3 regions of the Brenneria populi genome follow, and region 3 is predicted to be linked to each of the others. Evidence: predicted binding sites of a transcription regulator. Region 3 holds the regulator's gene; each other region holds the start of a gene.
What was found. The regulator CRP, encoded in region 3, controls carbon source genes, mostly activating them, when cyclic AMP is high. The targets are predictions, from matches to a motif close to ATGTGANNNNNNTCACAT.
Positions count from the first base shown of each region.

Region 1: the regulator CRP is predicted to act here: its motif matches at 3,864-3,881, upstream of VSX58_RS15920 (PTS mannitol transporter subunit IICBA).
Region 2: the regulator CRP is predicted to act here: its motif matches at 1,818-1,835, upstream of VSX58_RS13295 (ABC-F family ATPase).

Region 1 covers NZ_JAYWTM010000017.1:41,750-52,266, forward strand. The annotation lists gene VSX58_RS15910 (MltR family transcriptional regulator) at 1-330, opposite strand, end outside; gene VSX58_RS15915 (mannitol-1-phosphate 5-dehydrogenase) at 588-1,736, opposite strand; gene VSX58_RS15920 (PTS mannitol transporter subunit IICBA) at 1,804-3,723, opposite strand; gene VSX58_RS15925 (iron-containing alcohol dehydrogenase) at 4,182-5,327, opposite strand; gene glyS (glycine--tRNA ligase subunit beta) at 6,359-8,428, opposite strand; gene glyQ (glycine--tRNA ligase subunit alpha) at 8,438-9,367, opposite strand; gene VSX58_RS15940 (sulfite exporter TauE/SafE family protein) at 9,582-10,388, opposite strand.
Region 2 covers NZ_JAYWTM010000011.1:117,476-127,992, forward strand. The annotation lists gene VSX58_RS13295 (ABC-F family ATPase) at 206-1,798, opposite strand; gene VSX58_RS13300 (PhzF family phenazine biosynthesis protein) at 2,172-3,056, shown strand; gene VSX58_RS13305 (GNAT family N-acetyltransferase) at 3,099-3,662, shown strand; gene elaB (stress response protein ElaB) at 3,798-4,109, opposite strand; gene nuoN (NADH-quinone oxidoreductase subunit NuoN) at 4,303-5,760, opposite strand; gene nuoM (NADH-quinone oxidoreductase subunit M) at 5,767-7,302, opposite strand; gene nuoL (NADH-quinone oxidoreductase subunit L) at 7,399-9,246, opposite strand; gene nuoK (NADH-quinone oxidoreductase subunit NuoK) at 9,243-9,545, opposite strand; gene nuoJ (NADH-quinone oxidoreductase subunit J) at 9,542-10,105, opposite strand; gene nuoI (NADH-quinone oxidoreductase subunit NuoI) at 10,115-10,517, opposite strand, start outside.
Region 3 covers NZ_JAYWTM010000014.1:142,410-152,926, forward strand. The annotation lists gene cysG (siroheme synthase CysG) at 1-1,084, opposite strand, end outside; gene ppiA (peptidylprolyl isomerase A) at 1,533-2,102, shown strand; gene crp (cAMP-activated global transcriptional regulator CRP) at 2,176-2,808, opposite strand; gene VSX58_RS14765 (OsmC family protein) at 3,127-3,534, shown strand; gene VSX58_RS14770 (phosphoribulokinase) at 3,596-4,465, opposite strand; gene VSX58_RS14775 (YheU family protein) at 4,608-4,844, opposite strand; gene VSX58_RS14780 (LysE family translocator) at 5,089-5,691, shown strand; gene VSX58_RS14785 (ABC transporter ATP-binding protein) at 5,738-7,657, opposite strand; gene kefG (glutathione-regulated potassium-efflux system ancillary protein KefG) at 7,912-8,463, shown strand; gene kefB (glutathione-regulated potassium-efflux system protein KefB) at 8,465-10,273, shown strand; gene VSX58_RS14800 (YheV family putative zinc ribbon protein) at 10,308-10,502, shown strand.

The DNA.
Region 1 (10,517 bases), on a different contig from region 3:
ATCGGTAAAACGGTAATGACGTCCGTCGTGCAACAACTCGTCGCTCAACGCCATCAGCAATTCCGCGTCCTCATACTCTTTACGGCCGATCATGCCCAGCCCGTAAATCAGCTTGAGGCGCACGCACAGATCCCCGAGCGGACCTGTGCCCATCATCAATGGTTCAACCGCATATTTAACGGCATAGTCATCCTTGCGGAACACTTGCAACATAAGAACACTGACCGCTTCGGCCAGTAAGTCGGCCGCCCGGAGCATAAAATCACGTACCGTGGATGCTGAATTGAGTGATTCAAGAACCCGGTTTTCAAACGCCTGTGTCTCTTCCATCGCTACTTCTCGTCCCGCTACCCGCACACAGATTATCTCCGACCCGGCGATGCTTTCTACCGGCGAATGCGGCGACGCCGGTTATACCCGGCATCGCCAGCTCCAAACATCAACGGTTATATACCCGTCATACACCGGCCCGGTCCGTAAAAGGCCCACGCGTCGCGTTGCGCAAAACGGTAACCTTGTGTCCCGCAACGCGAAGTATGTAGGATATAAACGTAATCAGGGATCACCAAGCAGAAACGATCCGCCCATTACCGCATGGCGTTATACACACTCACCGCCTGCGCGACAACTTTACTCTGCGCATCCAGACCTGAAATCTGCGCCAGCGCCGCCTGCGGTCCCTGTTTTTCCAGCAATGCGGCCAGTTCGCGCGCCTGCGGATCCTGTTCGCAACGGAAATGCATCGCGGCGGCGATACCGACGATTAGATTATCATGCGGCAAGAGGTATTCCAGCGTCCCCAGCAGCGGTTTGATCAGCCGGTCGCCGGCGCTCAGTTTACGCAAGGGCTGACGCCCCACGCGTTCGACGTCATCATGCAGGTAGGGGTTTTCAAAACGGCTGAGAATTTTATTGATATAGGCCGCATGTTTCGCCGGATCGAAACCGTAGCGTTTAATCAATACCGCGCCGCTCTCTTCCATCGCGCCTTTAACCACGGCGCGTACGTTAGGATCGAGGATGGCGTCGCGAATCGTCTGATGCTTAAGCTGCCGGCCCAGATAGGCGGTGATGGCATGACCGGTGTTTAGCGTAAACAGTTTGCGTTCGACAAAAGCCATCAGGTTATCGGTCAGCTCCATGCCCGGGATGGCCGGAGGCGTTCCTTTAAACTGCGTCTGGTCGACGATCCATTCACTGAAAGTTTCAACCGTCACGGCCAGCACATCGTCGCTGCCGGCTTCGGAAGGCGGTACGATACGATCGACGGCGGAATCGACGAAACCCACATGCTGCGCCACCCACTCTTGCCGATCGGCCGGCAGCAGCTTCAGCACATGCTGTTTCAGTTGGCTGGTGCCGCGCACCATATTCTCACAGGCGATAATATTCAACGGGCGCGCGTTGCCGTCCGCGTGGCGCTTCACCAGCCCCTGCGCGATGGCGCCGGCGATCTTTTCCAGAATTTGCGGCCCGACGGCCGTCGTGACCAGATCGACGTCGGCAATCAGCGCCGCCGCTTGCGGACTGCCGCTATGAACGGCGCTGACGTTGCTGACGGTATCAAGCCGCGTCTGCTCTCCCACGATGCGAACCTGATAGCTTTTGCGCTGGTTCAGCGCATCCAACAGCGGCTGATTCACGTCCGCGAAGGTCAGTTCGATATTGGCGTCGACCAACAGTTTACCGATGAATCCACGACCGATATTTCCAGCACCAAAATGTAATGCTTTCATTATGCTTTACCCTTTTAAAACAACATGCTGACAAGAGGCCGCCCGCGCGGGCGGCGTCACCGTAAACTCAGGCGCTCTTTGTGCCCGACAGCAGGTCGAGCACGTCCTGTACGTTCTGGGTATGCGCCAAACGCTCAATCACGGATTCATCGTCCAGTGCATTGGTCAGGCTGGTAATTACCTGAATGTGTTCGTTATTACGGGCGGCGATACCGATGACCAGGCGCGCGACCTCATCGTCGTTTTCGCCGAAACGCACGCCGTCGGGGTACTGGCAGAAAACCACGCCGGTTTTCAGCACCTGATCTTTGGCTTCGATCGTCCCGTGCGGCACCGCGATGGATTCGCCCAGATAGGTCGACGTCAGTTTTTCGCGCTCCAGCATGGCGTCGACGTAGGCAGGCTCGACGTAGCCCCCTTTCACCAGCTGTTCGCCGGCGAAACGGATGGCCTGTTCTTTGGTGGTTGCATGTTGGTTGAGGAAAACGTTGGCGGCGCCAAGCTGGAACAGCTTCGCCCCTTCGCCGGCGACATCCGGTTTGGCGGCCGCGGCTTCCGGCGCGGCGGGAGAGGCGCTGCCTTGCGCGGCGGTCAGGCGGGCGACCAGATCGCTATACAGCCGGCTATCAAGGAAGTTGGTCAGCGAGATATGTTGAGCCTGCGGCGCATGACGCAGCGCGCGCTCGGTAAGATCCCGGTGGGTAATCACCAGATCGACATCCGGCGGCAGGTTATTGATTGCGCAGTTGGTTACGGAAACATTTTTCAGCCCGGCGTCCTGCACTTTCTTACGCAGCACGCCGGCGCCCATGGCGCTGGAGCCCATCCCGGCATCGCAGGCGACGATGATTTTACGCACGGTGCTCAAATCGCCGCTGACGCCGACCTCGGCGCGATCCGCTTCTTTTGCCGACGATTTCAGCGCCTGCATACGACGGGTGGCTTCGCCAAGATCTTCCTCCGTTTTGTTTTTCGCGCTTTTCAGCAAAATAACGGAAACCACGAAAGACACCGCGAATGCCGCCACAATCGCTACGATATTGGCGAAGTAGGCGCCTTTTGGCGTCATAGCCAACACCGCCAGAATCGATCCGGGAGACGCCGGAGAGATCAAACCGCCGCCCAGCAGGCCGAGCGTAAACACGCCGGTCATCCCGCCGAGGATAACGGCGATAATAAGACGCGGATTCATCAGCACGTAAGGGAAGTAAATTTCGTGAATCCCGCCGAAGAAGTGGATGATGGCGGCGCCCGGAGCGGACTCTTTCGCGTTGCCGCGGCCGAAAAGCATATAGGCGATCAGCACGCCCAGGCCGGGACCGGGGTTCGCTTCAATCAGGAAGAAAATGGATTTGCCGGTTTCGGTCGCCTGCTGAATCCCGAGCGGCGAGAAGATGCCGTGGTTAATGGCGTTGTTCAGGAAAAGAATTTTTGCCGGCTCGACGAAAATGGAGGCTAACGGCAGCAGGCCGTTGCGCACCATCACGTTAACGCCGGCGGCCAACGCCTGAGAGAACAGTTCGACCAGCGGGCCGATGGCCAGAAACGACAGGATCGCCAACAGCATGCCGATAATACCGGCGGAGAAGTTGTTGACCAGCATTTCAAAACCGCTTTTTATTTTGCCGTCGACCAGGCCGTCGAAACGCTTAATCGCCCAGCCGCCCAGCGGGCCGGCAATCATCGCCCCCATAAACATGGGAATATCCGTCCCGGCGATCACCCCCATCGTGGTGATGGCGCCGACCACGCCGCCGCGTTCGCCGAAGACCAGGCGACCGCCGGTATAGCCGATCAGCAACGGCAGCAGATAGCTGATCATCGGCGCGACGAGTTTCGCCAGCGTTTCGTTAGGCAGCCAGCCGGTAGGAATAAATAGCGCGGTAATAATACCCCAGGCGATAAATGCGCCAATGTTGGGCATCACCATGTTGCTAAGAAAGCGACCAAAGTTCTGAACTTTGATCTTGATGTCTGGTGAAAGCATAAAAACACACTCCTATTGAACGCGCTGACAATGAGAGCGCGTGGTCATGATCGTGAGACGGAGTGAGCAATTTCCGTCCGCATCCCCGTATGCAGGTCGGACTCTAACATTCTGTTTTCACTTAGCAATCAGATGGAATTTTGTGATATAGATCACATTTCTGACACGCAAAATGGGCGCAAATAAGTGATGTTAATCACAAAAAAAGGCGTTTTTGTACAAAATTTGCGCATTTTGGGAGTAACGAAGATGTGATGCAAATCACAATTTCGTAACATGCATTTGTTCAATTTATGGGAGAGAAATCACAATTTATTTGCGATTGAATGGCGAATCGGACGGGCGAAACGCGCTATCGGTTAGTCGATCCGCGTAACGCGTTCATCAGGCGCGCGCAAAAAATAACGCCCGCTCCCGACGCGTCGAGAACGGGCGTTAGCATCGCCGGACGGCCGCCGTTAGCTTCCGTAGTAAGAGACGGTATACAGCGCCTTCATATCTTCCACTTTCGGATGGCCGGGATTGGTTAGCGTACAGGGGTCGTCCAGCGCATTCTGGCTCATGCGGTCGAGCACTTGAGTGAATTTATCTTCGCTGAAATCCACCTCGTCGCACTCGCGGAACGTATCGGGAATGTTTAGCCGATGATTCAGATCGCGGATGGCCTCGGCCAGATTGATAATGCCGAAACGCTTCTCAATCTGTTGATATTTATGGGTCCAGTGGCGATTAAACTGAATCACGTACGGTAGCATGATGGCGTTGGCCAGTCCGTGGGTAACGCCGAACTCGCCGCCGATCTTATGCGCCAGCGAATGAATGATTCCCAGGGAGGCGTTGGTGAAAGCGATCCCCGCCAGCGCGGAGGCGTTATGCATATGGAAACGCGCCTGCATATTGTCGGGGGAGAGGTAGGCGGTTTCCAGATTCTCGAATACCAGCCGAATCGCTTCCAGCGCGTAGGGGTCGGTAAACGAACTGGCGGCGGTAGAGACATAGGCCTCCAGCGCGTGGGTCAGCACATCCATCCCCGAATACGCCGTAATGTGCGGCGGACAGGTCGCCGGAATAGCCGGATCGAGAATCGCGATATCCGGCACCATATCCGACGCCACGATGGGGTATTTAATATGGCTTTCCGTATCCGTAATCACGGAAAATGCGGTGATTTCCGAAGCCGAGCCGCTGGTGGAGGGAATGGCGACGAACTTGGCCTTGTTGCGCAGCGGGGGCATCGCGCCGACGGGCAGGATATCCGCCAGCGTAAGATGCGGATGCTCATAGAAACACCACATGACTTTTGCCGCATCGATAGCGGACCCGCCGCCAATCGCCACGATCCAGTCCGGCTGAAATTCAAGCATCGCTTTGGCGCCGCGCTGCACCGTCGCCACGGAGGGGTTCGGCTCGACGTTGTCAATCAGCAGGCAATCCATCCCGGCCTGATTGAGCAGTTTCTCGGTCTGAGCCAAAAAACCATGCCGTTTCATCGAACTGCCGCCGGTAACGATCGCCGCCCGGCTGCCCCGCAGGGAGGTAAGCCGCGCCAGCGCATTTTCGCCGTAGGTGATATCACGCGGGATGGAAAAATTAATCGCACTCATAATGAACTCCTGTAATTAATAGTAAGCTATATAAAATAGTGCTACGGCAAACAGAGAGTCACGGTGCCATCGGGGGGGAAATCCCCGGCTTTACCCGTCGTATTTCAACTTGCACAATGCGGCGCCGGGTTTGCCGGCGCCTCCTGCAACTCGAATTATTTAGAGTATATTATTTTTATTCTTTTTCATTCCAGCCGTTCAACAACAGGACTGCGCCTCTGTCTGGTCATCAAGAGATTAAATACCTTTTTCCGCTGCATCTGCGTTGGCTCTATTATTCGCCCCATTTATGGATTTTCTCCTGCTGAGCCGGCGTCAGCGCGATTTCTTTACGTAAACCATATGCCTTGAAAAACAATTCATTGTTACTTAACTGAATTTAAAAATAATTATTCATTATTTTCTAGGAGCAAAAAAATACCCGACATCTTATTTAATCCCCTAGATTTTACGCCAGTAACTGACTGGGGAGACTGAAAAATCAGCCAGAAGCAGGTTGAACGCCGCCTACGGGGCGAGCAAGAACCAGCCTACCTGAAGTTTGAAAGATAACGAACATAACGCCTATTGGCATAAGCGCTGAATAACATCATGCTATTATTTTATTTCTACTCCCATTTAAACCAGGCATAGCCTGAATTTCTTCGCAGTATAACCGTGGCATCGGGTGATAATTGTGATCTTTATTCTATTTCATAAAAAATGAAACCGAATAAAACCAACACTTTTTTAGGGGGATAGTTAATTAAAACGGCATCATTGATATACGTAAAAATAACCGCAGGAATGTTGAAAATGTGGAATGTGAATTAATTATGTTCGTTAATAAAATGATGTTTAATTTATATTTACCTGTTAATCAATTAGCCCCAAAAGGCGTTTTCATCCGGTCGCGTCGTACAGGATGAAATATTCCGACGACGATGAAAAACAGCGTCGGTTTATTCCCCGCCCGCGCGTTGATACGCCCGCCGGCGGGCGTATCCGGGATAAACGCCCCCTTTTCAGCGCGAAGAGAGGGCGTGAAGGCACTACTGCAACAGCGAAATATCCGCCACTTTCAGGAACAGGTTACGCAGCGCGTCAAGCAGCGTCAGGCGATTGACGCGCACCGCCTCGTCGTCCGCCATCACCATCACCTGATCGAAGAAGGCGTCGACCGGTTCGCGCAGTTCGGCCAGCTCAACCAGCGCTTCCTGATAGCGTCCCGCGGCGAACAGCGGCTCCAGCTTGTCGCGCAACACCACCAGATAGGTGGCCAATTTGATTTCCGCAGGGTCCTTCAGAACCGCCGCATTCACCTGCTCATTCAGCGTATCGCTGGATTTCGCCAGAATATTGGAAACCCGTTTGTTGGCCGCCGCCAGCGCGGCGGAAGCGTCCAGCGTGCGGAAATGGCTCACCGCCTTCACCCGGGCGTCGAAATCCGCCGGACGGGTCGGACGGCGCGCCAGCACCGCCTGAATGGTGTCCACGCTGTGCCCTTCCTCCTGATACCAAGCGCGGAAACGGCCGAGCATAAACTCAATCACGTCGTCCACCACCTTGGCGTTGGTCAGCTTGTCGCCGTACAGGCGCACCGCTTCTTCCGTCAGCGTTTGCAGATCCAGCGGCAGTTGCTTTTCAACGATGATGCGCAATACCCCTAACGCCGCGCGGCGCAGCGCAAACGGGTCTTTGTCCCCTTTCGGATGCTGCCCGATGCCGAAGATCCCCGCCAGCGAGTCCATCTTGTCGGCAATCGCCAGCGCGCAGGCCACCGGGGAAGAGGGCAAATCGTCGCCGGCGAAGCGCGGCTGATACTGCTCGTTCAGCGCGACGGCGACATCTTCCGCCTCGCCGTCATGACGCGCATAGTGCATGCCCATCACGCCCTGGGTGTCGGTAAATTCAAACACCATGTTGGTCATCAGATCGCACTTGGACAGCAGGCCCGCGCGGGTAGCGTGATTCACATCGGCGCCGATCTGTTCGGCGATCCAGCCTGCCAGCGCCTGAATACGATCGGTTTTATCGCGCAATGAGCCGAGCTGCTGCTGGAACAGCACGCTTTCCAGACGCGGCAGATGATCTTCCAGACGTTTTTTCCGGTCGGTATTGAAAAAGAACTCCGCATCCGCCAGACGCGGACGCACCACTTTCTCGTTGCCGGCGATAATCTGCCGCGGGTCGCTGGATTCAATATTGGCGACGAAAATAAAGTTCGGCAGCAGCTTGCCGTCGTCGTCGTAAACCGGGAAGTATTTCTGGTCGCCTTTCATGGTATACACCAGCGCTTCCGCCGGCACCGCCAGGAATTTCTCTTCAAATTTGGCGGTCAGCACCACCGGCCACTCCACCAGCGAGGCCACTTCTTCCAACAGGGCGTCATTCAGATCGGCGTTACCGCCAATCTTGCGCGCGGCGGATTCTGCGTCCTGTTTGATTTTCGCCTTACGCGCCGCGTAATCCGCCATCACTTTGCCGCGCTCCAGCAGGATGCCGGGATATTGCTCGGCGCTGTCGATGGTGAACTCCGCTTCGCCCATAAAACGGTGGCCACGCAGGGTGCGGGCGGAATCGATCCCCAGCACCTGTCCCGGGATCAGCTCATCGCCCAGCAGCATGACGACGGTGTGCACCGGGCGCACAAACTGGGTCTCTTTATCGCCCCAGCGCATCAATTTCGGGATCGGCAGTTTAGCCAGCGATGCGCCGACCATGCCCGCCAGCAGCGCCTGGGTCCGCGCGCCTTTAACCTGCGCGCGGTACAGCAGCCATTCGCCTTTATCGGTTTTCAGGCGCTCAGCCCGATCGACCGTAATGCCGCAGCCGCGCGCCCAGCCTTCGGCCGCTTTGGTCGGCTTGCCCGCGGCGTCAAACGCCTGCGCTATCGCCGGGCCGCGTTTTTCTATTTCGCGATCCGGCTGCGCGTCGCTCAGGTTCGCCACTTTCAGCGCCAGGCGGCGCGGCGCGGCGAACCATTCCACGTCGCCGTGGGTCAGGCCGGCGGCGTCCAGCTCCGCGCCGAAGTTCACGGCGAAAGATTCCGCCAGATTACGGAGAGCCTTCGGCGGCAGCTCTTCCGTGCCGATTTCCACCAGAAAAGTCTTGTCAGTCATGGCTGCCTCTTAGCTCTCTTTCTTATCGCTTATGTTCTTGGTACACAAAGGGAAGCCCAGCGCCTCGCGGGAAGCGTAGTAGGCTTCGGCCACCGCTTTGGTCAGGGTACGAATACGCAGGATGTAGCGCTGACGTTCGGTAACGGAGATCGCCTTGCGCGCGTCCAGCAGGTTAAAGCTGTGCGCCGCTTTCAGAATACGTTCGTAGGCGGGCAGAGGCAGCGGCGTTTCCAGCGCCAGCAGGTGCCGAGCCTCTTTTTCATACTGCTCGAAGCAGGTAAACAGAAAATCGACGTCGGCGTGTTCGAAATTGTAGGTCGATTGCTCCACCTCGTTTTGGTGGAACACATCGCCGTAGGTGGTTTTGCCCAACGGGCCGTCGCTCCAGACCAGATCGTAAACGCTGTCCACGCCCTGAATGTACATCGCCAGACGTTCCAGACCGTAGGTCACCTCGCCGGTGACCGGCTTGCACTCCAGACCGCCGACCTGCTGGAAGTAGGTAAACTGGGTCACTTCCATACCGTTCAGCCACACTTCCCAGCCCAGCCCCCAGGCGCCCAGCGTCGGGTTCTCCCAGTTATCCTCCACGAAGCGGATATCGTGGACCGTCGGATCCAGCCCCAGCGCTTGCAAAGAGCCAAGGTACAGCTCCTGGATATTGTCGGGAGAGGGCTTAATGACGACCTGGAACTGGTAGTAGTGTTGCAGACGGTTGGGGTTTTCGCCGTAGCGGCCATCGGTAGGACGGCGGGACGGTTGTACATAGGCGGTCGCCATCGGCTCCGGGCCGAGCGCCCGCAGGCAGGTCATCGGATGTGAAGTGCCTGCGCCGACTTCCATGTCCAATGGTTGAACGATGGTGCAGCCCTGGCGCGCCCAATAATCCTGTAACGTCAGGATCAGGCCCTGGAAGGTCTTGGTATCAAACTTTTGCATTTGGATTCGCACGCGATACAGTGGATTGACAATGAAAGGCGTCAGTATACCCTCTGAGTGCGAGATATACAGCCGGAATGCGGCAACAAGTTCATATCGATGCTATTTTACGGCCAAGGTATCCCCTCATACTTCAAGCTGCCTGCGTTGGCCTTGTTGCGCGGCCCATCCGCCAGCCGCGCCCCGTTGAAGCCGCCGCAGGCGGCCCGGCGACTCAACCGGCAAACACCGTCTGCAGCATCTTCAGGCTTAGCAGCAGCAGCAGACCGGCAAAGATTTTTTTCAGGGTGGCGACCGGCAAACGGTGGGCCAAGCGGGCGCCGACCGGCGCGGTGAAGTAGCTTACCGCCGAAATCAGCACCACCGCCGGCAGAGAAACATAGCCGAGGCTGTAGGAGGGCAATCCGTCCGCCGACCAGCCGTTTATCATGTATCCCAGCGCCCCCGCCAGCGCGATGGGCAGACCGACCGCCGCCGAGGTGCCGATGGCCTGTTGTATACGCACGTTACACCACGTCAGAAAAGGGACGGTTAATGAACCGCCGCCGATAGCCACCAGCGCGGAAATGCCGCCGATGCACAGTCCGGCCAGCGAAATCCCCGCGTTGCCGGGCAACTGGCGCTGTGGTTTAGGCTTGATATTCAGCACCATTTGCAGCGCGACATAGGCCATAAAGCAGGAGAAGAAGATCGCCAGCGCCCGCGTCGGCAGCAGTGTCGCCAGCCAGGTGGCGGCGAAGGTGCCGATCAGGATAGCGGGCGTAATGCGCCAAACCACCGGCCATAACACCGCCTGATGCTGATGGTGAGTGCGCAGGCTGGAAATCGCCGTAATCACAATCGCCGCCATCGACGTGCCCAGCGCCAGATGCACCAGATGCGCATTGTGCACGCCCTGAGCGGCGAACATCGCCGTCAGCAGCGGAACCATGATGCCGCCGCCGCCGATGCCCAATAGTCCGGCCATAAAACCAACGACCGCCCCTAAAGCCAGATAGGCTAAAATCCATTCAACCGCCATTCCCCGTCCCCCGACTGTTACTCATTATCGCTTTTGTTAGATAGCTTCATCGCCGACCGCACGCCGGACGCATAAGGCTGGTTGCATATACAGCAGTTAAAATGTCATGATGGCGCAATATCAATATCA
Region 2 (10,517 bases), on a different contig from region 3:
TTTAGATTTTTTAGTTTAAAAATGGAGAGTGAAATAACTCGCATTTTAAATTCCCGTTTAAGGGCAATGCTTAACGAATAAATATCGGCGGATTATTTTTATCTGCGTAAAAAATATAAAGAATCATGAAAAATGTTAATAAAAAGACGGCATGGCTATCAGCCATGCCGTCCTGATTAAAACAGCACGAAGCGAATTAAGACCGTTATTGGATACCCTGGCTGCGCAGGTAATCCTCATAATTCCCGCTGAAATCGATCGTTTTGTTCGGCGTCATTTCAATAATACGGGTCGCCAGGGAGCTGACGAACTCCCGATCGTGGGAGACGAACAACAGCGTGCCTTCATACATTTCCAGCGCCATATTCAGCGACTCAATGGACTCCATATCCATGTGGTTGGTCGGCTCATCCATAACCAAAATATTAGGACGCTGCATCATCAGCTTGCCGAACAGCATGCGGCCTTTCTCGCCGCCGGACAACACCTTCACTTTTTTCTTGATGTCGTCCTGGCTGAACAGCAAACGCCCGAGTACGCTGCGCACCGCCTGCTCGTCATCGCTCCCCTGCTTCCACTGGCTCATCCAGTCAAACACGGTCAGCGCGTCGTCGAATTCATATTCGTGATCCTGAGCGTAATAGCCGATCTTCGCGTTTTCCGACCATTTCACCGTGCCGCTATCGGGCTGGAGATCGCCGACCAGGGTTTTCAGCAGCGTCGACTTCCCGATGCCGTTGGTTCCCAGGACGGCGACCTTCTCCCCGACCTCGATCATTAGATTAAGTTTGCTGAACAATAGTCCGTTATCAAACCCTTTCGCCAGCGCCTCCACCTCCAGCGCGTTGCGGAACAGTTTCTTATCCTGCTCGAAGCGAATAAACGGATTCTGACGGCTGGAGGCTTTCACCTCTTCCAACTGAATTTTATCGATCTGGCGGGCGCGCGAAGTCGCCTGCTTGGATTTGGAGGCGTTGGCGCTAAACCGGCTGACGAACGACTGCAACTCGGAGATTTGCGCTTTCTTCTTGGCGTTGTCCGCCAGCAGGCGCTCGCGCGCCTGCGTCGCCGCCGTCATATATTCATCATAGTTACCGGGATAAATACGCAGCTCGCCGTAGTCCAGATCCGCCATATGGGTACACACCATGTTCAGGAAGTGGCGGTCATGGGAGATAATGATCATGGTGCTGTTACGGTCGTTCAGCACCTGCTCCAGCCAACGAATGGTATCAATATCCAGGTTGTTGGTCGGTTCATCAAGCAGCAGGATATCCGGATCGGAAAACAGCGCCTGCGCCAACAGAACGCGCAGTTTCCAACCGGGCGCCACCTCGCTCATCGGACCATAATGCTGCTCCAAAGGAATACCGACGCCCAACAGCAGTTCTCCGGCTCGCGCTTCCGCGCTGTAGCCGTCCATCTCGCCATACTGCACTTCCAGATCGGCGACTTTATAGCCGTCGGCCTCGCTCATCTCGGCCAGCGCGTAAATGCGATCGCGCTCTTCTTTCACCGCCCAGAGCTCGGCATGCCCCATGATGACGGTATCCAGCACGCTGTACTCTTCGAAAGCGAACTGATCCTGACGCAATTTCCCCAAACGCTCGTTGGGATCGAGGGAAACATTGCCGGAGCTGGGCGCCAGATCGCCGCCCAGTATTTTCATAAAGGTGGATTTACCGCAGCCGTTGGCGCCGATCAGGCCGTAGCGATTACCGCCGCCGAATTTAACTGAAATGTTTTCAAACAATGGCTTACTGCCAAACTGCATCGTGATATTGTTGGTACTTAGCACAGAACTTACTCAAGTCAGAATGTGATGTTGGCCGCATTATGCCACAAAAGCCCCCTATAATCGCGGTAATGCCGATCGTTTAAGTATCGAGATACACGGGGCGACCACAGGGGTGAGGCGTCCCTACGGGAACCTCCCCCTGTGTTTCCCCTAAAAATCGGCTTAAGTGAACAGCACTACCCATAATCGCGGCCAGCTGTGCGCGAGATTTAACCCGGGATTGCCATCGACATGAAGAAACGGCGTGCGAAGCGAAAGACAACGCGCTGATTTACAGCCATAATTAGCGATCTCATCATCTATGCCCCTGGATTTCATCCCGCGTCCATAAGCGCGATTTGAAAAATAGCGGGATGTCAGGAAAGAGTGCCTTATGCCACAACAGCGACGCTTTAAACAAATCGACGTATTTACCCGGCAGCCGCTCAAGGGGAACCCTTTGGCCGTCGTTCTCGACGCCGACGGCCTGAGCGACGAACAGATGCGCAATATCGCCCGTTGGACCCACCTGTCGGAAACCACCTTTGTCGTGCCGCCAACCAATCCGCTGGCCGACTACGGCGTGCGCATCTTTACCCCTGAGCAGGAGCTGGCGTTTGCCGGGCACCCAACGCTGGGTACGGCGCACGCGCTGCTGGAGTCGGGCTTTCCGACCAAATCCCCCGGGCAGATTATCCAACAAAGCGGCATCGGCCTGGTGCCGATCAATATTAATGACGACGACTCGCTGGCTTTTCACGTGCCGCCGGCCACCATCGAGCCTTTTGATGCCACCCTCACCCCCTTGCTGGAGCGCACGCTCGGCAGCGCCAGAATAGATAAGCGCTACGCCCCGGCCACGGTGCGTATGGGCATAAGCTGGCTGATGATACGCATGGACGACGCCAGGAGCTGTCTGGAGGTCGCGCCGGACGCGCAATCGCTGGCCGATTTGCAGGCGGCCTGCCGCATCAACGGCATCGCCGTCTACGGGCCGCACGACAACGCCATTCCGACGGATTACGAAGTCCGCACGTTTTATATCGAGCTGGGCCACATCAAGGAAGATCCGGTCACCGGCAGCGCCAATGCCTGTCTGGCCTGTATTCTGCGCCAACAGCACTACCCGGATAGCGACGCCTCGCAACAGCTTGATTACCGCGTTAGGCAAGGCACCAAACTTCAGAGCGACGGCCGGATATCCGTGGTATATCTGAATGACGAGCCTTGGGTCGGCGGGCATAGCGTAACCCTTATTGACGGTACGCTGCGGGTATAGGATTTAACAGCCGGATCGGGCATACGGCCACATATGGCGACAATGAATAATAGATCGGATACAGGAGAGGACCGCGTGAGAACGCTTAGTGAACTACATCATCCGCCGCATCTGCATTTAACCCTGCAAGAGGAGAGCGATGCCGATGCCCTTTTCTCCCTGGTGCAACAAGAGAAATCGCGTCTGCGTCTTACCCTGCCCTGGCCGGATTCGGTAACCTGCGTCGCGGATACGCTGAACACGATAAGGGCGAACCGCAGCGAGTTCGCCGCGGGCGCCGCCGCGGTCTACATTATCCGCTGGGACGGGGATATTGCCGGTATCGTCTCATTCAATACGATCAGGGACCAAGAAGGCGTGATTGGTTATTGGATCGCCGCACCATTCGAGGGCAAGGGCATTGTTTCGTTAGCGGTGCGAACCATGGTGAATGCCTACATTAACGCAGGCGTCTTGAATAAGTGCGTTATTAGGGCCTCGGTAGCCAACCCGCGCAGCAACGCGCTGGCTCAGCGGATTGGCTTTCGTTTTCATCACCAGCGCAAAAACGCCGAGAAAATCGGCGATCGCTGTTTCGATCAGAATGTTTATTACTACCAGCCATAAAGCGCGGCGGTAGTTACGCATCGCCAACGCTTATCGGCCGGCGGCGTAACCGGAGCGCTCTGCGCGCGGCCTTTCTGCGCGCGCGGAATGAATGCCGGACTGCGGCGAATATCAGCCGCGGCCGGCGCGCCATCGTTAGCGTCTGGCCAACAACAGCCCGAGCACCAGACCGACGGTGGCCCCGATGCCGATGCCATGCCAGGGCTTGTCATGTACGTAAATATCCGCCTTATCAGCGACCTGTTTGGCCCGGGCATAGTAACTGTCGGTCGCGCCGATTCTGGTTTTCACCTCAAGCAGCGCTTTTTCAGCCTTGGTCTTCAATTCAAGATAGGCTTTATCCGCCTGATCGCCGGAATAGCGCAGTAATTCATCCAGCGTGTCGGACAAAAGCTTCAGATCGTCATCGACGCCAATCTCTTCAGGCTGTTTTTTTGCTTCCGCCATACAATACTCCCGTTATGAATGAAACATAATTGTCTTATTAACTATAGACAATTTTGCGTATCTATTATGGCGTTTAAGCACGGACCATTCCTAAAGCGGCGGACGTTGCATCGCGTAGCGCCGCGGGAAAGAAAAAAACCGCCGCAGGCTCATCACCCGCGGCGGTTTTCGTCACGCCCGTCGGACTAAGCGGCTACATCATGGGCTGGGCCAACTGAACCAGCGAGATCAACGGCTGCGGGTAAACCCCCAAGACCAGCACCGCGATGGCCGAAATCAGCACCACCACGCCGCCCGCCGTCAGCGCCCAGTTGCTGGGCGTATCGCGCTGCAGCTCTTTAGGCGCGTGCAGATACAGGCTGACCATGGTGCGCAGATAGTAATAAAGACCGATGGCGCTGCCCACCACGACGGTAACGGTCAGCCACCACAGCTCGGCATTGACCCCCGTCGCCAGCACATAGAACTTGCCGAAGAAGCCCAGGGTCATCGGAATACCGGCCAGAGACAGCATCATCACCGTCATCACCGCGGACAGAATCGGCTTATGCCAGAACAGGCCGCGGTAGGAGAACAGCGACTCGGCGTCCGGGCCGCTATAGGGGCTGGACATCAGGCTGACCACGCCAAACGCGCCGAGGCTGCTGAACAGGTAGCCGACCAGATAAACCCCGACGGTTTCCAGCGCTAGCTGATGGCTTTGCACCGCGATCAGCGCCACCAGCAGATACCCCATATGCGCAATGGACGAGTACCCCAGCAGCCGCTTGATGTTATTTTGCGACACCGCCATCAGGTTGCCGAACAGAATGGAAACAAAGGCGATAACGCCGAGCGCGATCCTGACGGATTCGCTGTCGACCAGCGGCGCGTTGAGGAACAGACGCATCACCGCGCCGAAAATGGCGATTTTGCTGGCGGTCGCCAGAAAGGTGGAGACCGGCGCCGGCGCGCCTTGATACACGTCGGGCGTCCACAGTTGGAACGGCGCCAGCGACAATTTAAAGCCGATGCCGACCATCATCATCCCCAGCCCGGCCAACAGCAACGGTTCATGGATATGAAGATCGCTCAGGCTCCGCCCCAGGCTGGCGAACGTCAGGCTGCCCGAATCGGCGTACAGCAGCGCCATGCCGAACAGCAGAAAAGCGGAGGACGCCGCCGACAGCAGCATGTACTTGATGCCGGCTTCCAGCGAACGCTTCTGGCGAAATGCGTAGCTGGCCAGCCCGAACAGCGGCAGCGAAATCAACTCAATGCCGATGAACAGGGACGCGAGGTGATTGGCGCTTGCCAGCAGAATCCCCCCCAGAGCGGCGATCAGCACCAGTAGATAAAACTCGTCGCGGTTGTCCGGGAAACCTTCCAGCCACGGATAGGCGAAGGTACTGGTCGCCAGGCTGGCGAGCAGCACCAGTCCGGTATAGAACATGGAGAAACCATCGACCCGCAGCAGCTGCGTCACGTCCGTCGGCTCAACCTGCGCGACGAAGTACAGCGACAGCAGCGCGATATTCAGGCCGATGACCGTCATGGTTGCGTTGACAAAATGGTTGCGTCGCCACGCAATGCACAGCATCACAACCACTACCGTCAATCCGACGATCAACAGCGGCGACAGCGCGATTAGTTGTTGAAGAGTTATTGTCATGGCGAATTACGGCCTTGTTGTTGAAATTATTGAATCTGGAGCAGACGACATAAACCACTGCTGAATATTGGACATCGCCGCGCTGGAGGTATCCAGAACCGGCTGCGGGTAAACCCCCAGCAACACCAGCAGCACCACCAGCAGCATCACCAGGGAGAGCTCGCGCGCCGTCATGCCCGGCAGCGGCTGATCCGACCGGGGCGCGCCGTAGTAGGCGCGCTGCATCATGATCAGCGAGTAGACCGAGGCGAATACCAGACCGAACGTGGAGATCACGGTAATCACCGGCACCACCTGATAGCTGCCGAACAGCATCATGAATTCGCCGACAAAGTTACCGGTTCCCGGCATACCCAAGGTCGCGACGGCGAAGAACAGGGAGATCGCCGGCAGGTATTTAAGGCGCGCCCACAGTCCCCCCATCTTGCGCATATCGCGCGTATGCAGGCGTTCGTACAGCTGGCCGCACAGAATAAACATGCCGGCGGCGGAGAGCCCGTGGGCGATCATCTGAATAACCGCCCCTTGGTAGGCCAGGTGGTTGCCGGAGTAGATGGCGACCATCACAAAGCCCATATGGGAAACCGAGGTATAAGCGATCAGCCGTTTGATATCGCTCTGATTGAAGGCCATCCAGGCGCCGTAGAAAATGCCGACGACCCCCAGCCACATCGCGATGGGCGCGAACTCGTGGGAAGCGTTCGGAAACAGCGGCAGGCTAAAGCGCAGTAAGCCGTAAGCCGCGGTTTTCAGCAGGATGCCGGCCAGGTCGACCGAACCGGCCGTCGGCGCCTGACTGTGAGCATCCGGCAGCCAGCCGTGCAGCGGCACCACCGGCATTTTGACCGCAAAGGCGATAAAGAAGCCGAGCATCAACAGATATTCAACGCCGCGGGACATCGGGGTATCGAGCAGCTTCTCATAATCGAAGGTCCACTCGCCGGTCGCGGAATAATGTACGAAGACCAGCGCCAGGATCGCTATCAGCATCACCAGCCCGCTGGCCTGGGTATAGATGAAGAACTTGGTCGCGGCGGCGATGCGGGTTTTGCCATCGGAGCCTTTATGTCCCCACAGCGCGATGAGGAAATACATCGGCACCAGCATCATCTCCCAGAAGAAGAAGAACAGGAACATGTCGATGGCGAGGAAAACGCCGATTACCGCGCCCAGGATCCACAGCAGGTTAAGGTGAAAAAAGCCCTGATTGCGCTGCTCTTCCCGCCACGAACAGAGGATCGCCAGAATCCCCAGCAGGCCGGTCAACACCACCATCAGCACCGAGAGTCCGTCCAGCGCCAGATGGATATTGATGCCGAACCGCGGGATCCACGGCGCATTGAACTCGGCCTGCCACTGCGGCAGACCGTCAGGCGTCGCCAGAGAATAGCCACCTTGCAACCACAGTTGCAGAGATAGCGCCAGAGTCAGCCCCATCGCAATCAACGCGATCCAGCGCGGCACCTGCGAGCCCAAACGCTCGAACTGCCAACACAGCAGACCGCCGATAAAGGGGATAAGAATTAGCCAAGGTAGTAGCATGGCGCTTTGTGTCCCTAAATTAAAGAAATCTGAAAACTTGCCGTGGCGGGCACTCTTAGCGGAATGCCCTGCCCTTCATACGTTCCGGGTATCGCCTTAAACCAGCAGTAGCAAGGCCAGCACAACGACGGCGCCCACCCCCATGGAGGCAACGTACCAACGCACCTGGCCATTTTCGCTCACCGCCAGGCCGCGATTGCACCAACGGGTAATAAAGACCGGAACGCTCATCAGTACGTCCAGCGGATCGCGCCGCAGCAGCCGCGCAACGGCCAGATAGGGCCTGACGAAAACTTTGTCGTACAGCCAGTCGAATCCCCAGGCATGGAACCACCAGGTCGAGAAGAAACGGCCCGGCGCGCTCTGCGCGATAGCGCTCACCCATTGACGCTTGCCCAGCCACAGCGCGGCGGCCAGTACTATGCCCGCGACGGCGATGGCGCCGGAGGCGATCTCCAGCATCACCATACGGCCGTGCTCAAGCGCCGTGGTTTCCGGCAGCACGCCGTGCAACGGCGGCACGATCAACGCCCCGATAAAGGTGGACAGCACCATAAGCACGATGAGCGGTAAATGATGGGCGAGCCCTTTGCCCGCATGCGCTTGGGTTTTCGCCTCGCCGTGGAACACGATAAAGATCATACGGAAGGTATACAGCGAGGTCATAAAGGCGCCGGCCAGTCCCGCCGCCATCAGGTTGAGGTGGCCGTTAGCCCAGGCGCCCGCCAGAATTTCATCTTTACTGAAGAACCCGGCGGTCACCAGCGGCAGCGCGGCCAATGCCGAACCGCCCACCAGGAAGCAGACATACACCAGCGGAATGGTTTTACGCAGTCCGCCCATTTTGAAGATGTTCTGCTCGTGGTGACAGGCAAGGATCACCGAACCGGAAGAGAGGAACAGCAGCGCTTTGAAGAACGCGTGGGTCATCAGATGAAAAATCGCCGCATCCCACGCCTGTACCCCCAGCGCCAGAAACATATAGCCGATCTGGCTCATGGTGGAGTAAGCCAGCACGCGTTTGATATCCGTCTGCACCAGCGCGGCGAACCCCGCCAATACCAGCGTTACCGCGCCGACGATGCCGACCAGGTGTAAAACGTCCGGCGCCATCAGGAAGAGACCGTGGGTACGGGCGATCAGATACACCCCGGCGGTCACCATGGTCGCGGCGTGGATCAACGCGGAGACCGGCGTCGGCCCCGCCATCGCATCCGCCAGCCAGGTTTGCAGCGGCAGCTGAGCGGATTTGCCCACCGCCCCGCCCAGCAGCATCAGAGTCGCCCAGGTAATTACCGGAGAGCCCTCCGCCAACTGCTGCGGCGCCAGCACCATCAGTTCGCGGAAGTTAAGCGTGCCCAGCTCCTGATAAAGGATAAACAGCGCAAAGGCCAGAAAAACATCCCCGATGCGCGTGACGATAAAGGCTTTCATCGCCGCCGCGCCATTTTTCGGATTGGTGTAGTAGAAACCGATCAGCAGATAGCTGCACAGCCCCACGCCTTCCCAGCCGAGGTACATCAGCAACAGGTTGTCCGCCAGCACCAGCACCACCATGCTGGCGATAAACAGGTTGGTATAGGCGAAGAAACGGGAATATCCCTCTTCGCCGCGCATATACCAGGACGCGAACAGGTGGATAAAGAAACCGACGCCGACGACGACCGACAGCATGGTGACCGACAGGCCGTCCAGCGTCAGCGTCACGCCGATATTGAAGTCGCCGACCGCCATCCATGTCCACAAATGCTGGTTGAACACGCTAACGCCGGCATGCTGCCGGCCAAGAAAGTCGGCCGCCGCCCAAATAGTCACCAACGCCGCCAGACCGATAGAACCCACGCCGACGGCGGCGGAGACATTCTCCGACCAGCGGCCGCGGGAAAACGCCAGCAGCAGGAAGCCAAGCAGCGGGAATAGTATGGTTAAATAGAGTAAGTTCATCCGCGCATCTCACTGACTGTATCAATATTCAGGGTCTGACGACGGCGATAAAGCTGCAGCAGCAGCGCCAGTCCGATACTCGCTTCGGACGCCGCCAGCGTAATCGCCAGAATATACATCACCTGCCCGTCCGCCTGCTGCCAATAGCTGCCGGCGACGACGAACGCCAGCGCGGCGGCGTTGATCATAATTTCGAGGCTGATCAACATAAACAGCAGATTACGGCGGATAATTAACCCTGTTAATCCTAAAACGAACAGAATGGCGGCCAGAATTAGCCCATGTTGTAACGGAATCATGCGCGTTCCCCTGTTATTTTTTTGTTATCGGCGCCCTGGCCCGCGGTCTCCTTACTGACGACCTCCCCGCGTTTCTCTTCGCGACCGACGTGGAATGCGACCACCAGCCCGGCCAGCAGCAGCATTGAGGCCAGTTCGACGGCGAGAACATAAGGGCCGAACAGCGCGATCCCCACGGATTTGGCATCCACCATCTCTCCGCTAATCCCCCGTTCGTCCAGGCTGAAAATGCCTTTCACGATCACGATCAGCAACACCAGCGACAGTAATGAAGGGCCGATCCATACGGTAGGTTTAAGCCATGCGCGCTCCTGCTCGACCACGGAGTTGCCGAGGTTGAGCATCATCACCACGAACACGAACAGCACCATAATGGCGCCGGCGTAAACGATGATTTCCAACGCGCCGGCGAAATAGGCGCCCAGCGAAAAAAACACGCACGCGACGGCCAACAGGGAAACGATCAGATATAACAGCGCATGCACGGGATTGGTGTGGGTGATGACGCGCAACGTCGCCACTACGGCAATCAGGCCCGCAATATAAAAAGCGAATTCCATGTTAGCTCCTTAGGGTAATAGGCCTTTAACATCAATGGGTTTGGCTTCATTTTCCGCTTCGCCCTTATCTTTCCCATCGATCGCCATGCCGGCCATCCGGTAGAAATTGTACTCCGGATATTTACCCGGCCCCGAAATCAGCAAGTCCTCTTTTTCGTAAACCAGATCCTGGCGTTTGTAATCCCCCATCTCAAAATCGGTCGTCAGTTGAATGGCCGTGGTCGGGCAGGCTTCCTCGCAAAAACCGCAGAAAATACAGCGCGAGAAGTTGATGCGGAAAAACTCGGGATACCAGCGGCCGTCTTTGGTTTCCGCTTTCTGCAAGGAGATGCAGCCGACCGGACAAGCCACGGCACACAGGTTACAGGCCACGCAACGCTCATCGCCGTCCGGATCGCGCGTCAGCACGATA
Region 3 (10,517 bases):
GCTGGACATGGCCGGTGATTAGCCGTACTCCCTGAGAGTAGTTGCGGTGCGTCAGCGGGATGCCGCTATAGGCCGAACAGCCGGAGGCGGCGGTAATGCCCGGCACCACAGAGAAGGGGATTCCGGCCTGTCGCAAATGCTCCAGCTCCTCGCCGCCGCGGCCGAATATGAAAGGATCGCCGCCTTTCAGCCGTACGACCCGTTTTCCCGCCAGCGCTTTTTCCTGCAGCAGCTGATTAATCTGTTCCTGAGGAATGCAATGATGTCCCGACTGTTTGCCGACGAAAATACGCTCGGCGTCGCGTCTTATCAGGTTAAGCACCCCCTCTGAAACCAGGCGATCGTAAACCACGATATCCGCCTGCTGTAGCTTCTGTAAGCCTTTCAGCGTTAATAGCCCGGCGTCGCCGGGGCCCGCGCCCACCAGCGTTACTTCCCCTCTGTCATCGAGCGGTTCAGAAAATAGTTGCTCGGTGAGGCGCTGGACGCTGGCGGCGTCGTCATTCGCCAGCGATTGCAGCAGCCGATCGTGAATAAACAGTTTTTCCCAGAAGCGACGGCGAGTATCCGATTTTCTGAAGCGGCTTTGCACGCGCTGACGCAGTTCTCCGGCAAAGGCGGCCAGCTTGCCAAGGTGCTGCGGCAGAAGACTTTCCAATTTTTCACGCAGTATACGCGCCAGCACCGGCGCGCTTCCCCCGGAAGAGACGGCAACCATCAGCGGCGAGCGGTCGATGATGGACGGCATAATGAAACTCGCGCTCTGCGGGTCATCCACGGTGTTGCAGAAAATCTGCCGTTGGCTGGCATGGTCGTAAACCTGCCTGTTGATTTCGCTATCGTCGGTGGCGGCGATGACCAGCCATGTGCCCGTCAACAGCTTGGGATCGAACGATCCCTGAACCAGGGTCGCCCGCTTTTCTTGCTGCCAGTGAATAAATTTGTCGTTGAAGCCGATGGCGTTCACCGTAAGAATGGCTCCGGCATCCAATAATAGTCTGGCCTTGCGTTCCGCCACTTCTCCCCCGCCCACCAGCAAACAGTGCTTGTCGCGTAACTGACAGAATATTGGCAGGAAATCCATGTGGTGCCTCTTGATAATTAGGGTTGATAAAAGCCGCCTGCCGCCGGGACAGAATACGGAAGAGCAATATCGATGGCGATCTCTTATCCGTCGCGCCGCGGCCGTCGACGCTGGATAAGCTACGCTGCTGTCTTTGACCTGAACGCCATTTCCCGTAACCGTGCGGCGCGCATTTTCCAGACCGCGACCATCATATAGGCGAAAATGCTGTTTTTTCAATGGGCTGTCGAATAATAATTCACTGACTCTTTGTGTCGTTACCCATCAACGATCGCGGCGCGGACTGCGAGGCCTTAATAATAAAGCCGGCATCAAGCCGTACGGTATCTGATGATGGGTTACGGTAGGCATTCCGTACGTAAAAAAAAGTAAATGGGTGGCGTTGGCGGGTGCGGATACTTACAATCACTACGCTTTCTGTAGTCGATTTCTTCAAAAAGGAATTCTCATGCTCAAACGTACTCTGGTTGCGGCGGCAGCCTTTATTTCTCTCACCGCTTTTTCTCCGGCGTTTGCCGCTTCCGGCACAACGCATGTTTTACTGACCACGTCGGCAGGAAATATTGAACTGGCGCTGGATAATCAAAAAGCGCCGGTTTCGGTGAAGAATTTTGTCGAGTACGTTAATAGCGGCTTTTATAACGGGACGACGTTTCACCGGGTGATCCCCGGCTTCATGATTCAAGGGGGCGGCTTCACCAGCGACATGAAGCAGAAAGCGACCAATCCGGCGATCGTTAACGAAGCGGATAATGGCTTGCGCAATTTGCGCGGCACCATTTCTATGGCGCGTACGGCGCAAAAAGACAGCGCCACCAGCCAATTCTTTATCAACGTGGCGGACAATGCGTTCCTCGATCATGGGCAGCGTGATTTCGGCTATGCGGTGTTTGGTAAAGTGGTGAAAGGGATGGATGTGGCGGATAAAATCGCCCAGGTGCAAACCGAAAACGTCGGCCCTTATCAGAATGTGCCCACCAAGCCGATTGTGATCCAGTCAGCGAAAGTTCTGCCCTGACGGGTCATTCCCTACGTGCGGAAAAAAACGTGAGAATACTCTCACGTTTTTTATCGTCGAATCATATTGCGGCTTAACGGGTGCCGTAAACCACGATGGTTTTGCCGTGCGCGGAGATCAGGTTTTGGTCTTCTAACATTTTCAGGATCCGCCCCACGGTTTCACGTGAACAGCCGACGATCTGGCCGATTTCCTGACGCGTAATTTTTATTTGCATGCCGTCCGGGTGGGTCATGGCATCCGGTTGTTTCGCCAGGTTCAGCAGGGTCTGAGCAATACGCCCGGTGACATCAAGGAATGCCAGATTGCCGACTTTCTCCGACGTCACCTGCAGCCTGCTGGCCATCTGAGCAGACAGACGCATCAGAATGTCGGGGTTCACCTGAATCAGCTGTCTGAATTTTTTATAGGAAATTTCAGCGACTTCACAAGCCGTTTTCGCCCGCACCCAGGCGCTGCGCTCCTGACCCTCTTCAAACAGGCCGAGCTCGCCGATAAAATCGCCCTGATTAAGGTAAGAAAGGATCATCTCTTTGCCTTCTTCATCCTTGATCAGCACGGCGACAGAGCCTTTCACGATGTAGTAAAGCGTCTCTGCTTTTTCACCCTGGTGAATAAGCGTACTCTTCGATGGATACTTGTGGATATGGCAATGAGAAAGGAACCATTCGAGAGTCGGGTCTGTTTGCGGTTTGCCGAGAACCATTCGATATCATCCTCTGTTGTCAGTCACTGCGCAAATCACAGGGCTCAGAGTTCCCTGTACGGCGTATTTACTGTTAAAAGTTCAAATTCAGTGTAGGCAGAGCGACGTCCGGGAATATACTGAAGCCTTTATCTGGCGACGTCATCATCTCCCGGCATCTGAGTTTGTCCAGAATAAGGCAGATTCTGCTGTTGTTTTTAACACAGCTTGAAGGACGTGTCTTGTGTTGTCTCACCTCAGCATGATAAAGCTCTGGTTATCAGATGATTTTGTACAGTAACGATATAAAATTTCAAAAAATTTTTAGCGGAGGGCGCCATGCGGGCTCGAGTGAAGTGGGTTGAAGGTTTAACATTCCTTGGCGAATCATCTTCCGGACATCAGGTTTTAATGGATGGCAATTCGGGGGATAAAGCGCCGAGCCCGATGGAAATGGTATTGATGTCGGTTGGCGGATGCAGCGCGATCGATGTGGTATCGATACTGCAAAAAGGGCGTAATGACGTCGCCGACTGCGAGGTTAAGCTTACGTCAGAACGGAAAGCGGAAGCGCCGCGCCTGTTTACCCATATCAACCTGCATTTTATCGTAAGCGGCAAAGGGTTGACCGAAAAAGCCGTAGCGCGCGCGGTCGCGCTCTCCGCGGAACGGTACTGCTCGGTGGCGCTGATGCTGAGCCAGGCGGTGGAGGTGACCCACAGTCATGAAGTCAGGGAGTTGGCGTAGCGCTCCGAGCCGACGTCGCGCGGTATTGACCCGACGGGTTATGCCGCGCCTATCCGTCGGGCTATTGAATTTTTTTCCCTTCCAGCAACCGCTGCACCAGCGGCGCCATAATTAACTCCATCGCCAGCCCCATTTTCCCGCCGGGCACCACCAGCGTATTGATATGAGAAATAAACGATCCCTGCAACATCGCCAGCAGATAGGGGTAGTCGATATTATCCAGCCCCTGAAAATGGATCACCACAAAGCTCTCGTCCAGCGAAGGGATCGATTTTGCCGCGAACGGATTGGAGGTGTCCACGGTGGGAACCCGCTGGAAGTTGATATGGGTGCGTGAAAACTGCGGCGTAATGTAGGAGATGTAATCTTCCATGGAGCGAACGACCGAATCCATTACCGCTTCGCGCGAGTGGCCGCGTTCGTTCACATCGCGGATCAGCTTTTGAATCCACTCCAGATTGACGATAGGCACCACGCCGACCAGCAAATCGACATGCTGCGCCACATTGTGCTGAGCGGTAACGACGCCGCCGTGCAGCCCTTCATAAAAGAGCACGTCGGTCGGCTCGGGCATCGGCTCCCACGGCGTGAATGTGCCGGGCACCTGATTGTAGGGAATGGCTTCATCGTAGGTATGAAGGTATTTACGCGTTTTCCCTCGTCCGTGCTGACCATATTCGATAAAGGATTGCTCGAGCAGGCTAAAGTCGTTGGCCTCCGGGCCGAAATAGCTGATATGACGGCCGAGATCCCGCGCCTTGCGGATCTCCATATCCATTTCCGGACGGGTATAGCGGTGAAAACTGTCGCCCTCAAGCCGGGCGGCGCGCATGTTTAACTGCTGAAAAATCTTGTGGAATGCCTGGCTGGTCGTTGTGGTTCCCGCGCCGCTGGAGCCGGTAACCGCAATAATCGGGTGCTTATGTGACATAAGGCGCTTCACTCCATGATGGTGACGCTCGCTCCGGCGCTTCACGGAGCCGCGTCATCAAAAAACAAGGTTTCAGTCGGCTGAAAAGGTTTCTACCATTGTTAGCATGGTTAATGATGCCGATGCATCTTCTTTTTGGCCTTCAGCTTAGGTGATGTCTGCCGGCGCTAAGCTGGTCGCGGGGCATGATGTTGATGGTTTCATGCAGCTCCGACCATACCAGCGCCACGGCGCCGGACTCCAACTGCCGGCGCACGTCGGCAACCTTCTGCGGCAGCGTCCGCTCCTGCTCGCCGTAATCCGTGCCTTCGCGGAGAACGAAGGATTCGATGAGATTTTCCAGTGTTTCAGGTTCGAGCTGTTGCCAGGGAATGATCACGATATTTGTCCAGAAAAAATGTTGTGCAATCAATATCACGCTGTTAGCTTCAATGCCGCCGCTTAACAGTCCATGCTTTACAACTATACCCTAAATAATTCGAGTTGCAGGAGGGCGGCATTGCTGCGACAAATCCGCCTGCGGCGCTCCCGCGGGGGCGGGCAACGACGTCAACGCATAGGCAACTTGAAGTATGACGGGGATATAACCGCAAAATTGCTTCGGGGTGAGGAGCGCCCATTACATGGAATTGAGTTTGTTTCTGTCGATGTTAGGTTTTCTCTGGGTCGCCGCCATTACGCCGGGTCCGAACAATATGTTGCTGACGACGTCGGGCGCCAATTTCGGTTTTTTGCGTTCTCTGTGGTTGATGTTGGGCATTCTGTTCGGCATGCAGAGCATTTTATTGCTGGTGGCATTCGGCGTCGGCAGTCTGATCCTGGTCTATCCCTCTTTGCATTTCGCGCTGAAAGCGCTGGGCAGTTTGTATCTGCTTTGGCTGGCGTGGAAAGTCGCCACCGCCGCTTATGAAAAGCTGGAAACCCTGGACGCGCCGCCGCGGCCTATTCGGTTTTATCAGGGCTGGCTGCTGCAATTTCTCAATCCCAAAGCCTGGCTGATGGCGCTGGGGGCGGTCGCCAGCTTTAGCCTGCCGGGCGCGGAATATCACCACTCGGTAATGGCGATAAGCTTCGGTATCGTACTGGTGAACCTGGTCGCCGGCGCGATATGGCTCGGGTTCGGTACGTTGATCGGCCGCCTGTTGCGCAGTAAAAAAGCCTGGATTACCTTCAACGTCTCTATGGGATTGCTGACGGCGGCCTGCGTGTTGCTGATTTGGCATTAGCCGTGCGGCGCAGGCAAGCCGCCTCCCGGCCTGCGCCAACGGCCTGCTACGACGAGGACGAGAATTGCCGATTCATCCGCTCTAGCTGTTCCTGGGCTTCAAGCCACGCCATTTCGCTCTCTTCCAAATCCGCTTTCGCCTTTATCTGCCGCTGTAAGCACTCCGTCAGCTCCGCCTTGCGGCTGGCGTCATAAATCCCGGAGTCCGCCAGGCTGGCCTCGACGGTTTCCAGCGCCGCGCCCAGCTTCTCCATCTGCTGTTCGAGCCGGGCGATTTGCTTGCGCAGGGGCTGCGTTTGGGCCCTCAGTTCGGCCTCCCGGCGCTTTTGCTCCTTTCTGGCCTGAGCGCTGTTGGCGGCGTTCTCTTTGGGCGCCTCGCCGGCGGCGCTCTCCTGACGCTGCTTATCCGTCAGCCATTGCTGATAGTCCTCCAGATCGCCGTCGAAAGGCTCGACCTTGCGGTCATGGACCAGATAGAGATCGTCGGTGGTGGAGCGAATCAGATGCCGGTCGTGCGATACCACCACCAGCGCGCCTTCGAAATCGATCAGCGCTTCCGTCAGCGCCTGGCGCATATCGAGATCCAGGTGGTTGGTCGGTTCATCCAGCAGCAGCAGGTTTGGCCGCTGCCAGACAATCAGCGCCAGAACCAGCCGGGCTTTTTCGCCGCCGGAGAAGCGTTCGGTGATTTCCGTCACCTTGTCGCCCTGAAAACCGAAGCCGCCGAGATAATCGCGCAACTGCTGTTCGGTCTCCCGCTCTGCCAGACGCGTCATATGCTGTAACGGCGACTCGTCGGCGCGCAGGAATTCCAGCTGGTGCTGGGCGAAGTAACCCAGCTTCACGCCTTTTGACAGCCCGATCTCACCCTGAATCGGCGAAAGCGTGCCCGCCAGCAGTTTGATTAGCGTCGACTTACCGGCGCCGTTATGGCCCAGCAGACCGATGCGCGAACCCGGCACCAGATTCAGCTTGATCGACTCCAGAATCAGCCTGTCGCCGTAGCCGGCGCTGACTTTCTCCATGCGAAGCAACGGGTTGGGTAGCGACTCCGGCGCCCGAAAGCTGAAGCGGAAAGGGTTGTCCACGTGCGCCGGGGCGATCATCTCCATGCGCTCCAGCATTTTTATCCGGCTTTGCGCCTGTTTGGCCTTGGTGGCTTTGGCGCGGAAGCGATCGATATAGTGCTGCAGATGGGCGACGCGCTCCTGCTGATGCTCATACAGCGATTGCTGCTGCGCCAGTCGGGTGGCGCGTTGCCGCTCGAACGAAGTGTAGTTGCCGGTGTATTCGTTGAGCGTTTGTTGCTCGATATGCAATATTTTATTCACGATGGGATCGAGAAAATCGCGGTCGTGCGAAATCAGCACCAGGGTTCCCGGGTAGCTTTTCAGCCATTTCTCCAGCCAGATGACCGCATCCAGATCGAGATGGTTGGTGGGTTCGTCAAGCAGCAGCAGATCGGAGCGGCAGATGAGAGCCTGAGCCAGGTTGAGGCGCATGCGCCAGCCGCCGGAAAAGGCGCTGACGGGCTGCTGCAATTGCGGCTGCGAGAAACCGAGACCGTTGAGTAGGCTAGCGGCTCTGGCCTGAATCGTCCAGGCTTGAATCGCATCCAGCCTGCCGTGCAGCGTGGCGATGGCGTGGCCGTCGTTATTTTCGTTGGCGAGTCGCAGCTCCGCCTCAAGCCGGCGGAATTCCCGGTCGCCGTCGATGACGTAATCAAGCGCCGCCACATCCAGCGCCGGGGTTTCCTGATTGACCCAGGACAGGGCCCATCCCTGAGGAAACGTGGCGCTGCCGCCGTCGGCGCTGATTTCACCTTTCAGTAACGCCAACAGGGTAGATTTACCGCAACCGTTCTTGCCGACCAATCCGACTTTCTGGCCCGGGTTAATCGTCGCGGTTGCGTTATCCAGTAGAACATGTACACCACGTCGAATTTGCAGCGAGGAGAATACAATCATAAAGCGCCATATGTTCAGAATATGTTAAGTTATTGACTTGATATCAGGAGTAATTGCGCCGAATGCGGGTCACTTAAGCCGATTTTTAGGGGAAACACCGGGGGAGGTTCCCGTAGGGACGCCTCACCCCGGTGGTCGCCCCGCGTATCTCGATGCTTAAACGATCGACATTAGCAATTGCGCCCTGTTTTTTTAGTCGTTGCGCTGCATGGTAGCGGAAAAAGGCAACCATGACGACGCTTTGGAGGGGAATGATGTCGCAGCCACCCAAGATCCTGCTGCTGTATGCCCATCCGGAATCACAGGACTCGGTGGCAAACCGGGTTTTACTGCAACCGGCGCGGCAGTTGGATCATGTTACCGTGCACGATCTGTACGCTCACTATCCTGATTTTTTCATCGATATTTATCATGAACAGCAGCTGCTGCGCGAACATCAGATCATTGTCTTCCAGCACCCGTTTTATACTTATGGCTGTCCGGCTTTACTGAAAGAGTGGTTTGACCGGGTATTATCGCGCGGTTTCGCCAATGGCGTCGGCGGCAACGCGCTGGCGGGGAAGCATTGGCGCACGGTGATTACCACCGGCGAACCGGAAGAGGCCTACCGCTCCGGGGGGAAAAATCATTATCCGATGGAAGATTTTCTGCGGCCGTTCGAAATGACCGCGTCGCTGTGCCGCATGCACTGGATTAAACCGATGATCGTTTATTGCGCGCGCCGTCTGCCGCCCGATGTCTTGTCCAGCCACGAACTGGCTTACGCCCAGTGGCTGGCGGCCCCTTTCGCTCCCGAGGTGCGCTGATATGGAAAGCTCCGCGCTGCTTACCGCCGGCGTTCTGTTCCTGTTTGTGGCGGTGGTCGCCGTACCGATCGCCGCGCGTATGGGCATTGGCGCCGTATTGGGTTACCTGATCGCCGGGATCGCCATCGGCCCCTGGGGATTGGGCTTTATCCGCGACGTTGACGCTATTCTGCACTTTTCCGAACTTGGCGTGGTTTTTCTGATGTTTATCATCGGATTGGAGCTGAATCCGAAAAAACTGTGGACGCTGCGGCGCTCTATTTTCGGCGTCGGTGCCGCGCAGGTCGGGCTGAGCGCGCTGGTCTTGGGGGGTGCGCTCTATCTGACGAACTTTTCCTGGCAGTCGGCGCTGATTGGCGGCGTCGGGCTGGCGATGTCGTCGACGGCGATGGCGTTGCAACTGATGCGCGAGAAAGGGATGAATCGCAACGAATCCGGGCAATTGGGCTTTTCCGTCCTGCTGTTTCAGGATTTGGCGGTGATTCCGGCGCTCGCTCTGGTGCCGATCCTAGCGGGGGCGCAAGGCGAGATTGACGACTGGAGCCGGGTGGCGCTCAAGGTCGCGGCCTTTGCCGGTATGCTGATCGGCGGCCGCTATCTGGTGCGTCCGCTATTCCGCTTTATCGCCGCTTCCGGAGTTCGGGAGGTTTTTACCGCCGCCGCTCTGCTTCTGGTGCTGGGGTCGGCGCTGTTTATGGAGGCGTTAGGGTTTTCGATGGCGCTGGGCACCTTTATTGCGGGCGTGCTGTTGGCTGAAAGCGAATACCGGCATGAGTTGGAAATCGCCATCGAGCCGTTTAAGGGATTGCTGCTCGGCCTGTTTTTCATCTCCGTCGGTATGGCGTTAAATCTGGGCGTTCTCTATGTCCATATCGTAAAAGTGCTGATTGCCGTCTTGGCGCTGGTGGCGGTAAAAGGCACGGTGCTCTATGCGTTGGCCCGTATTAACCGGGTGCGCCGCTCGGAGCGTTTGCAGTTTGCCGGCGTTTTAAGCCAGGGCGGCGAGTTTGCGTTTGTGCTGTTTTCCGCCGCGTCGGCGTACAAGGTTTTACAGGGCAACCAACTGCCGCTGCTGCTGGTGACGGTCACGCTGTCGATGATGACTACCCCGTTGCTGATGCAGGTTATCGACCGGATTCTGGTTCATCGCTATAACATACAGGACGTGCCTGACGAAAAACCCTATGTCGCCGATGATGAACCGCAGGTGATTGTGGTCGGGTTCGGGCGTTTCGGGCAGGTGATCGGCCGCCTGCTGATGGCGAATAAAATGCGCATCACGGTGCTGGAGCGTGATATCAGCGCCGTCAGTCTGATGCGCGGCTATGGTTATAAAGTATACTATGGCGATGCGACGGAACTGGAGCTGTTGCGCTCGGCGGGGGCGGAAAAGGCGCAATCGATCGTCATCACCAGCAATTCGCCGGAAGATACCATGGCGATCGTGCATTTGTGCCGACAGCATTTCCCGCATCTGGAGATTCTGGCGCGGGCGCGCGGCCGCGTCGAGGCGCATGAGCTTTTGCAGGCGGGCGTGAAGCACTTTTCCCGCGAGACCTTCTCCAGCGCGCTGGAGCTGGGCTGCAAGGCGCTTATGTCGCTGGGGATGCATCCTCATCAGGCCTACCGCGCTCAGCAACATTTTCGCCGTCTGGATATGCGGATGCTGCGCGAACTGATGCCGCAGCTGCAAAGCGATGTGGCGCAGATATCCCGCGTGAAGGAGGCCCGGCGCGAGCTGGAAGACATATTCCAGCGGGAAATGCAGCACGAGCGCCGCAGGCAGGATGATTGGGATGAATTCGAGTAGTGCGCCTAAGCTGAAATAGATCGGGACAATAAATATGCGTAAACGTTTTATCGCCGGGGCGGTTTGTCCCGAGTGCCGGGCGCAGGATACGTTGGCCGTCGGGCGCGAAGAGCAAACGGAAGTGGTGGTGTGCGTAAAGTGCGGTTATCGACAGGCTCGGCCGGACAAGTCGGAAACGGTCGCCGGCCGTCCGGCGGATGAGATAATCGGCATTTTTCATCCGGAATAGGCGCGCCGGCCGCGT